Regions from separate parts of the Pseudidiomarina fusca genome, predicted to be linked through region 1. Evidence: predicted binding sites of a transcription regulator. Region 1 holds the regulator's gene; the other holds the start of a gene.
The links. Region 1 encodes MetJ, which represses methionine synthesis genes. Its sites were predicted from a motif close to TAGACGTCTAGACGTCTA; they were not measured.
Positions count from the first base shown of each region.

Region 1 (7,353 bases):
CGTTAATGCCACAGAAGAAGAACCCAGATTTGTTTGAGTTGTTAAGGGGCAAAACAGGGCGAGTTCTGGGCCATTTACAAGCGCTGTTCATCACCTTGAAAGGCTTGCCATTAGCCTACAACAAAGACATGCAAGAAGATAAAGAAGGCCTGTTTGATGCCCTGCAGACCTATCAGCATTGTCTGGCCATGCTCGCGTTCGCCTTACCTGAGTTATCGGTGAATCAAGACCATGCCGCCCAGCAAGCTTTGTTGGGCTACAGCAATGCGACTGAATTGGCTGATTATATGGTGGCGCAAGGGATTCCGTTTCGGGATGCTCATCACCTTACCGGTAGCTTAGTGCTCTTGGCTCAGCAAGCTGGCGTAGCACTCGAGCAGCTCGATTTAGCCGCCATGCAACAAGTGTGTCCGCAGTTGCAGGCCGATGTCTATCAGGTTCTTGATAGCCAATACGGTTTGCATAAGCGGCAGGCTCTGGGTGGCACCGGGCCAAGCGCCGTTAAACTAGCTATCAAGCACGCCGAAGACTGGTTACATGCGGCCGAAGCGGCAAGTAAACATGTGCGCCAAGCTCGTTTAGCAGACGCCGACAAGATTTGTGAATTGATCGCCTACTGGGCTGAACAAGGTGAAAACTTACCTCGTGACAAAGCGGATGTATTGCAAGCGATTCAGAGCTTTGCCGTAGCAGAAATTAATGATGAAGTGGTAGGCTGCGCAGCACTTTACGTCTACACCACTGGCTTGGCCGAAATTCGTAGCTTAGGATTATTTCCACAAGCGCAAGGTAAGGGGCTGGGAGCAGAATTGGTCGCTTGGTTACTCTGGAAGGCACGTGAGCTTGGGATTAAACGGACCATAGTGCTAACCCGAGTACCTGAGTTCTTTGGCAAGTTGAACTTTAAGCTGACGGTGAAAGATGCGTTACCAGAAAAAGTGATGAAGGACTGCGACATCTGTCCTCGTAAAGAGAACTGTGACGAGACCGCGCTTGAGTATTTATTGAAATAACCAGACTTAACCGCCCCTGCAAGTGACCCGTGGTAGAAGTAGTGCTGCTGCCACGGGTTATTGTTTGGTCGCCGTACTGCGTCACTAACCCGAGCTAATCTTCGTCGTCGTAGAGCTCGTCTACTTCCGGAATAGGTAGGTTACGCCGTTCTAATTCAGCCCGCACTTCGGCAGGAATTTTATGTGGATTATCTTTGCGTAAATCATCATCGGTAGGCAGCGGTTGCCCAGTGAAAGCATGCAAAAAAGCTTCACACAGCAGCTCACTGTTGGTGGCATGGCGTAAGTTCTTGACCTGACGACGAGTTCGCTCATCGGTTAGCACCTTGAGTACCTTGGTAGGAATGGATACCGTAATTTTTTTTACGTGCTCGCTCTTTCTACCGTGTTCCACATACGGGTAAATATACTCACCATCCCATTCCATACCGTACCTATACACCCTGTTCATTGGCTAGGCTGACTGCAACTGCTAATGACAGTCAGCAAACTCAGCAAAATAAAAAGTTAAAAACCTTAAAGCTTGTGGTGAATTGTACTGTGGATATTAAATCAGTCAACTTTATACGTATAGCGGTCTATACTTCTTTATCTGTTCGTTTTAATCTTGCACAGTAAAACTCACGTAAGCACATGCTAGGTTAACCAACTTTATGCATCGCGCGCTTTATTGAATGGGGGCTACCCCCTATAATTATTGTTCATTCATTATCAGCAGACCGCTGCACACAGGAGAACGCACACGCATCATGACGGTTGAGGTTAAAGTTACCCCCGAGCAAATTCAAACCGTGGCCGAGCAAGTTCAGGTTCACAAATTTGGTGGCAGCAGTTTGGCCGATGCCTACTGTTATCGTCGCGTCGCTCGCATTGTTAGCGAATACGCCGGTGCTAGTGATTTAGTCGTAGTGTCTGCTGCGGGCGATACCACCAACCGTATTCTTGCCATTATTGATGCCAAAGCTGATGACCGTGGCGTTGCCGAAGTGCTGCTGAAACAACTTGAAAAATATCAGCAAGGGCTAATCAATGAGCTGCTTAACGGTGACCAACAGCAGCGCGTACTAGAATTATCGCAACATGATTTTAAGCGCTGGTACGGGTGGTTAAACGACCAAGAAGTGATTACCCATAAGCCTGAATTGCTGTCTTACGGCGAGTTATGGAGTGCCCGTTTATTAGCAGCCCTTTTGCAACAGCAAGGGGTCACCGCCGATTACATTGATGCGCGTACTTTCTTGGTAGCTGAAGATGCACCCGAGCCACTGATTCAGGTACCCGTATCTCGTGCTGGCTTGCTCAACCGCATTGCACCTCACCCGGGTACAAGATTTATTGTGACCGGCTTTATTTGTGCCGACCCTAGTGGGCGTTCCTTAATTTTAGGTCGTAACGGCAGTGACTATTCTGCCACCCTCGTTGGTAGCTTAATAGATTCTAAGCAGGTCACTATCTGGAAGGATGTGGCTGGGGTGTACTCAGCGGATCCGCGTAAAGTAGAGCGGGTGGTGAGCCTACCTATTCTAGATTGGCAAGAAGCAGAAGAACTGGCACGGTTAGGTAGCCCGGTGTTACACCCGCGTACCTTCCAGCCGGTTAACCGCGAGCGCATGGTGATTGCGGTGCGCTCTAGTTTGAAGGTAGAGAATCAGCAAACTCGTATCGGCTTATACGAAGATACCGAAGCTAAAGGCAAGGTGTTAACGTCGCTAGCCGACGTGGTGTTGTTTAGAGTTGATTTAAGCGATGCCCAGCTGATTGATAAATTTGAAAATTTAGAACTGACTCCGCTTATTAGCTGGAACGAAGTAGCACAACATCATGCCTATTATGCCTATCACCAAAACCATCTCGACTTTTTACAGCAGTGGTTACTTGAGGTAGATAAAGCGGATCATGTAGTGCAGATGGAAGGCTACTCGATGATTGCCTTGGTAGGTAATCGGATTCAAGAGACGGCCCAGTACAGCACCTTTAAAACCGAGTTAAGCGCACAGAACCTGCGGCGTTTGGCGTTTTCGCCAGATAACAATGCAGTGATTGCTATTTTGGAGCAAAAGCTGGATAACCGCTTACTCAATCGTATTCACAGCCAATTATTTAACTATCGCCGCAGCCTTGGCGTGTTGGTGGTGGGCCGTGGCAACATTGGTAGTGCTTGGTTAGCGCTGTATCGTCGCTTGCGTGAACGTATCAACGAGCAAATGGACGTCCGCATCATCGGGATCCTGAACTCCAAACAAATGTGGTTAGATTACAACGGTCTGGATCTTAATGATTGGGAGCAGCAATTTGATCAATTTGCGCGTCCGTACGAGATGAGTCAGTTGATACCCGAATTACCAAATGCGCCTTATGATGAATTGGTGATGCTGGATTTAACCGATGCTATTGCGGTAGCACAACTGTATCCGAGCTTTTTTGCCAACGGTTTGCACATTATCAGTGCCAATAAGCGCGCGGGTGCTTCAGGCGAATCGCAATACAACGAAATTCGTACCATTCAGCGCGAGTACGAACGTGAATGGTACTACAACACCACCGTCGGTGCTGGCTTACCATTAAATTACGCGCTGAATGATTTACGTAACTCGGGCGATACCATTCGCAGTATTTCGGGTATCTTCTCAGGTACCATGAGTTGGTTGTTTGAGAACTTTAACGCTGAAGTAAATTTCAGCGATTTGGTGCGCGAAGCCAAAGTTCGAGGCCTGAGCGAGCCCGATCCACGCGAAGATTTATCCTGCCAAGATATCATTCGTAAGATGTTGATTTTGGCTCGTGAAATCGGCTTGCGCTTAGACTGGCAAGACATTGATGTCGACAGTCTGTTACCAGAAAGCTTGGCTGATATTTCCTTAGATGAGTTTATGCAGCGTTTACCTGAACTTGATGCTGGCATGCATGGCCTTTATCTTGATGCACAAAAAACCGGCAAGGTACCGCGCTTGTTGGCTAGCTTTGCAGTACAAGATGACGATAGCGTGCGGGCTCGTGTAGGCATTGAGTATATTCCGGAAGGCGATATGCTGGCCAACCTCATTCCGGGCGAAAATATTTTTGTGATTTATACCGATTGGTACCACGAGATGCCGCTAGTTATTAGTGGCCCAGGCGCCGGTAAAGAAGTAACCGCCGGTGGTGTGCAATCTGATTTGAATCAACTGTTAAGTCGCTTGATTAGCCAGCGCTAAGCTAGCAATGACCACAAAAAAGCTGGTAGTGCCTATGCCCTACCAGCTTTTTTTAGGTCTAATGACGTGAGCTGAGGCTCACTAGAAAATCGAATCATCCTCAGCAAAGATGTCACGATTAGTCTCGCCCTTGGCATACTCAGTGGGCGCTGTTCCCGGCAAGAAATATTCAAATCTAGAGGTGTAATCATTAGCACGGCTGAGTTTGCCCGTCGCCAAATCGATACGCGCCGAGACTAAACCTGGTGGCACAATAAAGGGCTCCACCGGAACATCTTGCACCGCCACTTCCATAAAGTCTATCCACATCGGCAGGGCCGTCTTTGCCCCCGCCTCTGTGCCGCTAATGGGCTGCTCCGCACTACTTAGATTCTCATTCATGGTGGTGCTGCCCAAAGCCCGCTCTAGATTATCAAAGCCTACCCATGCAGTTGTTACCAAACCACTGACGTAGCCCGAGAACCAAGTGTCTTTCACATCGTTGGTGGTACCTGTTTTACCCACGACGTTACGGCCAGCTCTGTTAATCAGGGGCTTAGATTGCTGTACTCGCCAAGCGGTGCCGTTCCAGCCAGTACGATGCTGCCAGCTACCGCCACCCCACACTGCTGATTGCAGCCCTTGCGTAATCAAGAAGGCATTTTGCTCGGTAATCACCTGCGGGGCAGGTAACACCTCACGCTCACCGCTTTCACAAAGCACACAGGCTACTGCTGGGCGGGCCGAATAAAGGATCTCGCCTTGGCTATTTTCAATCCGCTCAATAAAATAAGGATTCACCAGATAGCCCCCGTTCGCAAATACCGCATAACCGCGTGCAACTTCTAACGGCGTCATCGAAGCTGAACCCAACGATAATGATTCGTTACGCGGTAGTTCATCGATGGCAAAACCAAATCGAGTTAGATATTCAACCGTGGTGTCTACTCCTAGCGCACGCAATAAACGTACCGAAACGACGTTCTTCGACTTAGCTAAACCTTGCCGAACTCGAATCGGACCTTCATACACATCCGGTGAATTACGTGGTCGCCAAGCAATACCACTGCCTGGATTCCATTGGTTAATCGGGGCATCATTCACGAGCGTAGCTAAGGTAAAGCCATTTTCTAATGCCGCAGAATAAATAAAGGGCTTGATGTTAGAACCGGCCTGACGCTTAGCTTGAATTGCTCGGTTATATTGACTCACACTAAAACTATAACCACCAACGGCAGCAGCAATGCCGCCGTCTTGGGGGCGCAGCGCAATAATAGCAGCGCTCGGCTCAGGAATTTGCGCTAAGCGCCAGCCTTGTTCTGTTTGTCTTACTCGTACTTGCTCGCCGACTTTAAGCACATCCGCCGCTTGTTGCGGTGCAGGCCCTTGCCGATCGGCATGCAGGTAGGGTCTTGCCCATGCTAGGGCGGACCATGCTAGACGACCAAGGCGACCATGACTTAATTGCACCGTGGCTTGTTGCTCAGCCACTTCGATCACTACTGCGGGTTCTGTTAAGCCAATATTTTCTTGGGTTTGTAGATGCTGATTAATAGCTTCTGCGGTCCAGGGCTCGGCGTCGGCTGGCCACAGCACTTGCTCTGGCCCACGATAACCATGGCGCTCATCATAGCCGTGCAAGTTCAGTCGAACAGCCTGCTGAGCCGCACGCTGCTGCTTGGCATTGGCGGTAATATAAACCTTAAAGCCGCTGGTATAAGCCATCTCTTCGCCGTAACGATTGACCATTTCAGCACGCACCATTTCAGCTAAATAAGGCGCATCCATGGTTACTTCAGCGCCATGTAGCTTAGTCGCAATGGGCTCAGCTAAGGCTTGCCGATACTGACTATCGGTAATGAAACCTTCTGCCAGCATCCGGCCTAATACCACCGCCCGTCGCTGTTCAGCGCGCTCAGGGTTACTGATAGGGTTCATGGTCGAGGGCGCTTTCGGGAGACCAGCTATCATAGCCATCTGCGCCAAAGTCAGGTCTTTAACATCTTTACCATAATACACTTGGGCTGCCGCACCCACGCCGTGAGCACGATGGCCAAAGGTGATTTTATTCAAATAAAGCTCAAGAATTTCATCTTTGCTGAGCTCTTTTTCCATCCGCAACGAAATAAAAGCTTCTTTTACTTTACGCGACCAGGTTTGTTCAAAACTGAGATAAAAGTTACGTGCTAATTGCTGAGTGATGGTCGAACCACCACCCTGAATTTCACCCGTGCTGACCAATAAAAAGAAGGCCCGAGCCACACCTATGGGGTCGATGCCAAAATGCTCATAAAAGCGCTGATCTTCAGTTGCCAGAAAAGCTTGTATTAATGGTTTCGGAATTTCGTCTAATTGCAAAGGAATACGGCGTATCTCGCCAAACTGCGCAATCAGCTCACCATCGGCAGAATAGACCTGCATGGGAGTTTGTAATTGCACCTGCTTAAGCTCAGCAACGCTTGGTAAATCATCCTTTAAAAATAAATATAAGCCGGCTACGGTGAGCGCACCTAGCACCACCGTAGTGATCGTTATCCATAAAAACCACTTCAAAATCTTCAAAAAGTCGCCCCTTGTATCCGTGTCATCTGTTGATTCGCGGGTTGCGTATAAGTTCTACATATTATAGAAAGATACCAGAATAAACAGAACGATTATTTAGAATTTGCAAAGTGCTTTGCATGATCATTACATTTGCGCTTAATATGATCATTCGCATAGAACAATTTTAATAACACGTGCGCTATACTATTCCTATTCCAGTTAGGGGAGTTCCATGGGTTTATTTGGCTTTGGTAAGAAACCGGGGCTAGGTATTGATATCTCAGCAGAGGCCGTTCGTGGTGTCGAGATCATGCCTACCGATAACAGCTACAGCATTGAGCATGTGGCCGAGGTGACGCTGGCCAAACAGATCATGGATGGTGATGAGATTGTCGATATAGACAAGCTCGGCAAAATGATTGCCCAGCTACGCAAACGCATGGGCCATGCGCGTGTTGCGGTGGCTGCGATATCCGGTAATCAAGCCATGCAGCGTATTATAGCGATGGATATTGAGCTGGATGACGAAGCTATTGGCGAAAAAATCGAATCAGACCCTGACCTATTATCCGTTGATACGGCCATAGACCATGTTTACGATTACGAAAGTCTAGGAGAACATC
Region 1 is NZ_JANFPJ010000013.1:57,913-65,265, reverse strand. It holds gene argH (argininosuccinate lyase) at 1-1,013, shown strand, start outside; gene metJ (met regulon transcriptional regulator MetJ) at 1,108-1,440, opposite strand; gene metL (bifunctional aspartate kinase/homoserine dehydrogenase II) at 1,763-4,207, shown strand; gene NOG12_RS08085 (penicillin-binding protein 1A) at 4,289-6,748, opposite strand; gene pilM (type IV pilus biogenesis protein PilM) at 6,963-7,353, shown strand, end outside.

Region 2 (7,353 bases), on a different contig from region 1:
CGAAACGGTTGTAGATAGCGCCGATGACGTTTTTGCCAACAGCGTCTGGCTTGATAATTGATAAAGTGCGCTCTAAAGCCATGATTTTCTCCAATCAAGTTTAAAAGTTAAAGGGTCAAAATTTTAGTCGCGCGGATTATACATGAACGCCGCTGGCGCGGCTAGTGCGGGAGGAACTTGCGGACCCAGCTCCGGAGCTGGGTCCGCAAGTCTTTCAAGAGGAGGTGGTAAAATAGCTCATCGGTAATTCACGGCTGAGTGCAAAAAGCACGGCAGTGGCGGGATGTGGTTGCTGATGGGGATTGTTTGGTGATGGGTGAAACTGGGTGATTGGCTGCTTGTTGCGGCTGAATTTACGCTACTGGGGCGCTTACGGTTGTAGGTGGTTTGCGCCAATTACCGGCGCAGTTTGGCGGACATTAGGGCTAGTTAGTCACTTACACCTGCACTTTTTATCATTAGAATAAGGATGTTATCTATGCATGGTTTAGGACGAGTTTTGGTGGTTGGAGCGCTGGCTTTGGCTTTGCAAGGGCTGGCCAGCGGCACTGCGCAGGCACGTAGTTACGGTTATCGACCGGCGCCGCCACCTGCTCCCTCGTTTGATTTTCTGAGTGCCGGTTTTGCCAGTGGTAAATGGGGCGATGACTGGGCCAACGGCGCTATTGTGGGCGCATCTTTTATGTTGACCGATGCTTGGTTTGGCTACCTGAATGCGGACCGCGAGAGTCTGGATGACGCCTCGATGACGACCCTTAATGCGGGCTTGGGATACGCCCACAGTTACCGTCAGAACACCGTGATTTATGGCGGCTTTGGCTTTATTCAGGGGCGGATTGATTGGGGTGACCAAGCCGATGCTATCGGGGCGGTGACCGAGTCTGGCTACGAACTCAATGTTGGCGTGCGACATCGGGTGAATCAGCAGTTAGAGCTTGATGCGCGCTTTGGCCATGTGGATCTCGGCGCCGGAGACCAAAATTTGCGTTTGCTTGGGCGCTACTATGTGAATCAACGCTGGGCGGTGGAGCTCGGCTACACCTTTGTTAATTCCGACAGTGCTTTGGCGCAAGTCGGTTTCAGCTATCATTTTTAATTGGGTTTGATGTTCTCTGCCGGTTGCGGTCGTCAGCACGACGGCCGCAGTTTTAAGTTTAAGCTCAGTTATAAGTTGAAACGCAACTGTACTTGTAAGCCACCGAGGTGGCTAGGTCCCAACTGCATCTCCACGCCATACAAATGCGCCAGCTCGGCCGCAACCGTTAAGCCAATTCCACTACCCTGCACCGACATGTCATGACGTTTGCCTCTTGCTAAAGCTTGCTGGCACTGCTCGTTGGTCATGCCCGGGCCATCATCATCGATTTGTAGCAACAGCGTTGGTGGTGCTGCCGTGGCATCAGCCACGCCTTTAACGTTGCCAGTGACTGTGGCAGCGGTGGTGGTGGTAGAGATAGTTGCGCTGAAACTCAGTTGCTGATGGGAATATTTCAAGGCATTTTCTAACAGGTTGCCGACAATTTCTTGTAAATCCGGTGCTGCTACGGGTACGGCGATGGCGGCTAACTGCGGCTGGTCAAGCTGGCTGTAACTGAACTTGCGTTGGCGCTGCTTGGCCATGCTGGCGATGGCTGCGAGGATCGGCTGTAGCGCTGCTTGCAGATTCGCATGAGCCGCGAGCTGGTGAGTACCTACTGCGGCTGCGCGCGCTAAATGGTGCTGTACCACTTGGTCCATGCGGTGGATTTCTCGAGTGAATTCAGCAGCAAGCTGCGGCGGTAGTTCGGCTAGTTGGCTTTGCATCACCGCCAACGGCGTTTTGAGGCTATGGGCCAAATTCGCAGCGGCGGCACGGCTATGTTCAAGCAGCTTTTCATCGCGCTCAAGCACGTCGTTAAGTGCCTCAGCTAACGGCTTGAGCTCACTGCTTAGAGCGGCGCTATCGAGCCGCGATGAGGGACTTGCGGACCCAGCTCCGGAGCTGGGTCCGCAAGTTCCTCCATGGCGGAGCCGCTGCAGTTGGTGGCTGAGGCTGGCGAGGGGGGCGAGTACCCAGCGCAGTTGGACGGCGAGAAATAGTAGTAAGACGGCGGCTAGGCCGGCTAGCGCGAGCCACAACACTTGGTTAAAGGCAGCGACTTCGCGGTCGATTTCGGCCACGGGGCCGCCCACCATCACATGAATCGGCTGTTCGAGCTGAGCGAGCAAATAATCTCGTTCAGACACGCGTAAGGCTTGCTGCTGCGGGCCAATGCCGGGGCGCAAGATCAAGTTATTCACAACGCCATCTACGCTCGGTTGCAAGCGTTGGTCCCACAGCGATCGCGACAGCGCGAGGGTTTGTTCGGCACTGCTGATCTGCCAATACCACCCCGAATAAATCTCATGAAAGCGATGGTCACCTAACTTATCTTGAACTTCTAATTCGCCCATGGCGTTCACTTCTAAGGCAGCCACCAGCACGTTCTGCCAAGCCGTGAGGCGAGCATCAAACGAGGCGGTAACTGAGCGTTCGAAGGCATGACTGAGGGCCCATCCAGCGCTAGGCAGAGCTACCAACAGCAACACCAGGCCAGCGATTATCGTGCGCTGACGTATGCTGATGGGTGGTACCGTGCGAGTCGCTTTTGCCATGTTAATCAACCGCTGGGGCTTGCACGCGATAGCCTTGGCCACGAATGGTTTCGATAAAATCGCGGCCGAGTTTTTTGCGTAGCCGGGCGACTTGAACATCGATAACATTGGAGTCCGGCTCTTCGTCGCGGTCGTACACGTGGTCGTGTAACTCGGTGCGACTTACGATACGACCGCTGGCATGCATTAAGTAGCTGATCAGCTTGGTTTCTTGTGCGGTAAGCTTAACCGGCATGCCCTGCTTGCTGAGCTGATTGGTGAGGGTGTCGAAGACCACCTCACCAACGGTTAAATGTGGGTGAGCTTGGCCGTAACTGCGGCGGATAAGCGCCTTAACGCGCATTAATAATTCCGCCACCGCAAAAGGTTTCACCAGGTAGTCATCAGCGCCAGCATTAAAGCCGCTAGCTTTATCGGCCCACGTGCCGCGCGCGGTTAAGATCAGCGTAACTATGCCAATGCCAGCTTGACGCCAGCGTTGTAACCAATCGCTGCCTTGGCCGTCGGGGAGGCCCAAATCTAAGATCAGCAAATCAAACACTTCAGTGCTTAACAAATAGTCAGCCGCGGCGCCGGTACCGGCATGGTCGACGTTATAGCCGGCCTCGGTCAGCACCTTGGTGAGGTTTTGCGCTAATTTGATATCGTCTTCAACAATCAAAATTTTCATGCAAGTTACTCATAACCGATGGTTCCTAGCTGATGGTTCCTAGCCCATCATTCATGGCCCATCATTCATGGCCGATAACTCATGGCTGTTTGCTCATGGCTTTTAACTGACGCCCTTCTACGCTCATTAGCTCGCCGGTACGGGCGGCAAATTCAAACTCGGCCCGTTGCCCTTGGGGGCCGATCATCTCTATCTCGTAGACGAGCATACCATCATCGTCTTCTAATTCTATCTCCACGATTTCGCCGTCATAGCGCTCGCGTAAATACGCCAAGATCACTTCTAACGACACCACTTCGCCCGCTTGCACTTGTTGGTACAAACGTTGCTGTTGCTTGTTGTCGGGCCAGACGCCGGCGGGCGCAGCCAGAGCCGCTTGCAGGCCCCAACTAAGACTGGTGACAAAGATGAGATAAGATAACTTGTTCATGGCGCTAAGCTTACCCGAAAAACGGTTCACGAACATGAACCAAACATGAACGAGTGGTTCATACTAGGCTCATTGATAGGCTGATAAGATAGCTGCAACATCAACAAAGGAGTACCGACTATGTCAAACAAAAGCTTGGTAGTAAGTTTAGCAGCCGTATTACTAATGGGCACAACTGCCGTAGTTGCAGCTAACTCAGCGGTTACCGCCAACAGCCAAATGGAGCAGTTGCAAGCGCTTAAGAATTACGGCTATACCCATGTTAATGAGCTGGAGTGGGATGATCATCGCCCGCAACTGGAAGTGGAAGGTTGGCTAGCCGATAACTGTTTTGCCGAAGTGACGTTTCAGGGCGCAGGGGCCGCAGCTGAAGTGAAGCACGAGCGCAAAGAAAGCAAGATCGTACAGCCGTGGGGCCTGACCTTGACACAAGTTGAACAAGTGATGCAACAGGCGAATAGTCAAGGCATGGCGGTGTTTGAAGAGATCTCAATTGATGATAGCGGTCGTATTGAGATTGAAGGTGACAACGCCAACGGTCGTGAACTAGAGCTGCGTTTTCATATCCGCGAGCTGTAACTAACGCCCCCCCTCTGCAACGATAACAGCAACGATAACAAACGGGTGGCCACGTGCGTGTGGTCGCTCGTTTTTGTTGCAGTGGCTTGATCAGAGGCTTTACAAACTATGGCTGCAGGCGTAAAGTAACACCATCCAATACAGGCATCTAGACGTCTATTCGCAGGATGTCTTTTCGTTCTTTTGCGACGGAGTTTACAAGTTATGACGCAACAAATTACGTTAGGCGGCGGTTGTTTTTGGTGCCTCGAAGGCGCCTTCAAGCAAGTACGTGGGGTATTAAAGGTGCAGTCGGGTTATGCCGGCGGCCATAAAGCCGAACCTACCTACGAAGAAGTCTGCAAGGGCGATACCGGCCACGCTGAGGTGGTACAAATCACTTTTGAGCCGACCTCGCTGAGCGTGCGCGAGATTTATGAGATCTTTTTTGCACTGCATGACCCCACTCAGGTCAACCGTCAAGGTAACGATATTGGCAGCCAGTATCGTACCTCGATTTTCTATCAGACCGATGAGCAGCAGCGTTTGGCGCAAGAAATCATTGCGGAAATGGAGCGCGAGCAAACCTGGGATGCGCCTATTGTGACCACCGTTGAGCCGCTGGAAAAATTCTGGCCGGCCGAAGAATATCACGACAACTACGTGGAACGTAATCCTGAAAATGCCTACTGCCAAGCAGTGGTACATCCTAAGTTGGCGAAGTTTAAGCGGACTTTTGCTGAGAAACTTGACGGCTAATATTTGCGGTTAATATTTGCAGTTAATAAAAAAGGGCTTACCCGATGGGTAAGCCCTTTTTGCTTTCCAACCTATCTTCCTAGTTGTTTTCCAAGCCTTTATTTCTCAGTTACTTCAGCAAACGGCTTGGTTAAGCGCAGCGGGTCTGGCGTCCAGCTTGAGCTGCGCTGATAGGCTGCGGTTGGCACTTCAATCAAGCTAGCTGCATCAACCGGTACCGGTTCTTCACCGGTTTCGCTGGCTTTGTAATAAGTCATTCCACCTGCCATAAAGTACATTTTGCCTGGCTCAACGTAAATATTGTAAGGACCAGTACCGTACGGGAACTTACTACTTGATAGCAGCGCCATCACACCATTATCGTAGCTCGCCACAAATCGACGGAAGCTACCACCACATTGGTCTTGATAGCAGCTCTTACCAACTAAAATACTATTGCCATCAACATCTTCCCAGTTCCCAGATGGTAAGCTACGTGGCTCGATGCTAGCCGAGAGGCAGTCGTCCCACATATCACCACCCGGTGCGACTTCATCACACTCAATATCGACGATATAATAGTTACCATCGCTGCTGTATCGATAGCCACCACCACCAATGCGAGCGGTTAATGGCGTTAACGTACCCTCGCCATTAACGCCATCCCAGATGGTCTTATCGGCAATCATGTTGGTGGTATCCAAGCTGTGATCGATGCTAGGCATATTGTTGGTATTCCATAACTCGCCGCCGTTTTTAAGATGACGCTTGGTAAGCACAATTTGCGCATGCTCTTGGTCGTCTAACAGATACAAATCTTCAGCGTAGTAATTCATGTTTGGATCGTTATACGTGAGCGTTAACTTCGTTTTGTCTGGGCTTAACTCGTAGCTACCACCTTCGATCACGTCGCGATCAAAAGTACCGCTAAATTCAGACGTGGGGTAAAAACTATAAGCCATGCGGGTAAAGTAATACACATCGTCGGGCAAACCATCAAACGTCAAGTTATTGTAAGCGTAAAACTCACCGTAGTAGGCATATTCCGTTGGCGCTGATAGATCAAACGTGAGATCTTTAATCAAACTTTCAGCTCGCGTGTAGGTGTTGGTGTATGCACTCCCCTCGGGTGATACCGCAGGTAGTTCTAATTGCTCACCTTCGTATTCAAACGGAATAGGTGCCAACTCGAGTTCATACGATTCATAGATAGTCAGACTCGCACCCACCACACTTAACGGCATCGCTTCTAGATAACTACTCACAGTTAATGGCACACTGCCAGCGGTGGTTGAGCCTTCTTGGCTGGCTACAAATTTTGCTAGTAAATCAGCATCATAAAGATGGCCATAATTATTCACAAAGGAGTTTAATGGGATGAATCGGGCTGTTGTTTGCAACGGACCAAGCCACTTACCATTGACAAAAGGCACATGCTCTGACTCACCATCATAAAAGCCCTGTCTAAAGAGCGCGCCGTCTTCATCAATAGAGTAGCTGACATAGTTTTGGTGAGCATTATAACGGTGGTAATCGAAGAACAGCATGTAAGCACCAGCAAGCTCAGTCGGATCAAGGGCTGGTACTAATTCGCTATCGGCTGCAGTGGCAGCAATCATGGCTTGTAAATCACCGGCGGCATCGGCCTGTGCCAACAACATATTGTAGGCATCGGCATCGTTTAAAAAGTCAGCGATACTCGTGAAACCTTCCGGCAAACTATAATTTTCGTCATCGACTAAGAGTTTAATCAGTGCTGCCATCTCCATGGTTAAGTAACCATCAAGTTGCATCAGCAACTCATTGAAATTAGCCGCTGTGATCGGAGCATCCTGCGCCAATACTTCTAATTGCTGGTTGATGGCAGTGGTGACGTGGGTGATCACCACGTTGCTTGATTCTTCCGCCGACAACACGCGGTCATCTCCTGCGAGCGCCAGGAGTTCAGCCACTGTGGTTAACCGCGAGTTCAAAGTGACGTACTCTTGCTCACCGGCGCCGGTGGCAGTGATTTTAAGTACGGCATCGCTGCTTAAATCCAACAGTTCTAAATCTAAGCTGAAATAACCATCGGCATCGGCTGTGGTGGTGAACGTTTGCTCACCCACGGTTAAGGTGATGGTGGCATTGGCAATCGGCGAGTCAATAGCGCGACCTGCAATGGCAACCGTTTGCGCAACAATCACAGTAACGCTGCCGGTGCCTTCGGCCTCACCGTCGGTACCTGTGTAGGTGAAGGTATCGGTGCCAGCAAAACCTGCATCTGGGGTATAGACGATTTTGTTGTCGACAATTTCAGCGGTGCCATGCTCAGGCTCGGTCA
Region 2 is NZ_JANFPJ010000014.1:63,730-71,082, reverse strand. It holds gene ndk (nucleoside-diphosphate kinase) at 1-82, opposite strand, end outside; gene NOG12_RS08700 (outer membrane beta-barrel protein) at 479-1,096, shown strand; gene NOG12_RS08695 (ATP-binding protein) at 1,165-2,634, opposite strand; gene NOG12_RS08690 (winged helix-turn-helix domain-containing protein) at 2,636-3,304, opposite strand; gene NOG12_RS08685 (PepSY domain-containing protein) at 3,384-3,734, opposite strand; gene NOG12_RS08680 (hypothetical protein) at 3,855-4,313, shown strand; gene msrA (peptide-methionine (S)-S-oxide reductase MsrA) at 4,518-5,051, shown strand; gene NOG12_RS08670 (Ig-like domain-containing protein) at 5,150-7,353, opposite strand, start outside.
Region 2: the regulator MetJ is predicted to act here: its motif matches at 4,455-4,472, upstream of msrA (peptide-methionine (S)-S-oxide reductase MsrA).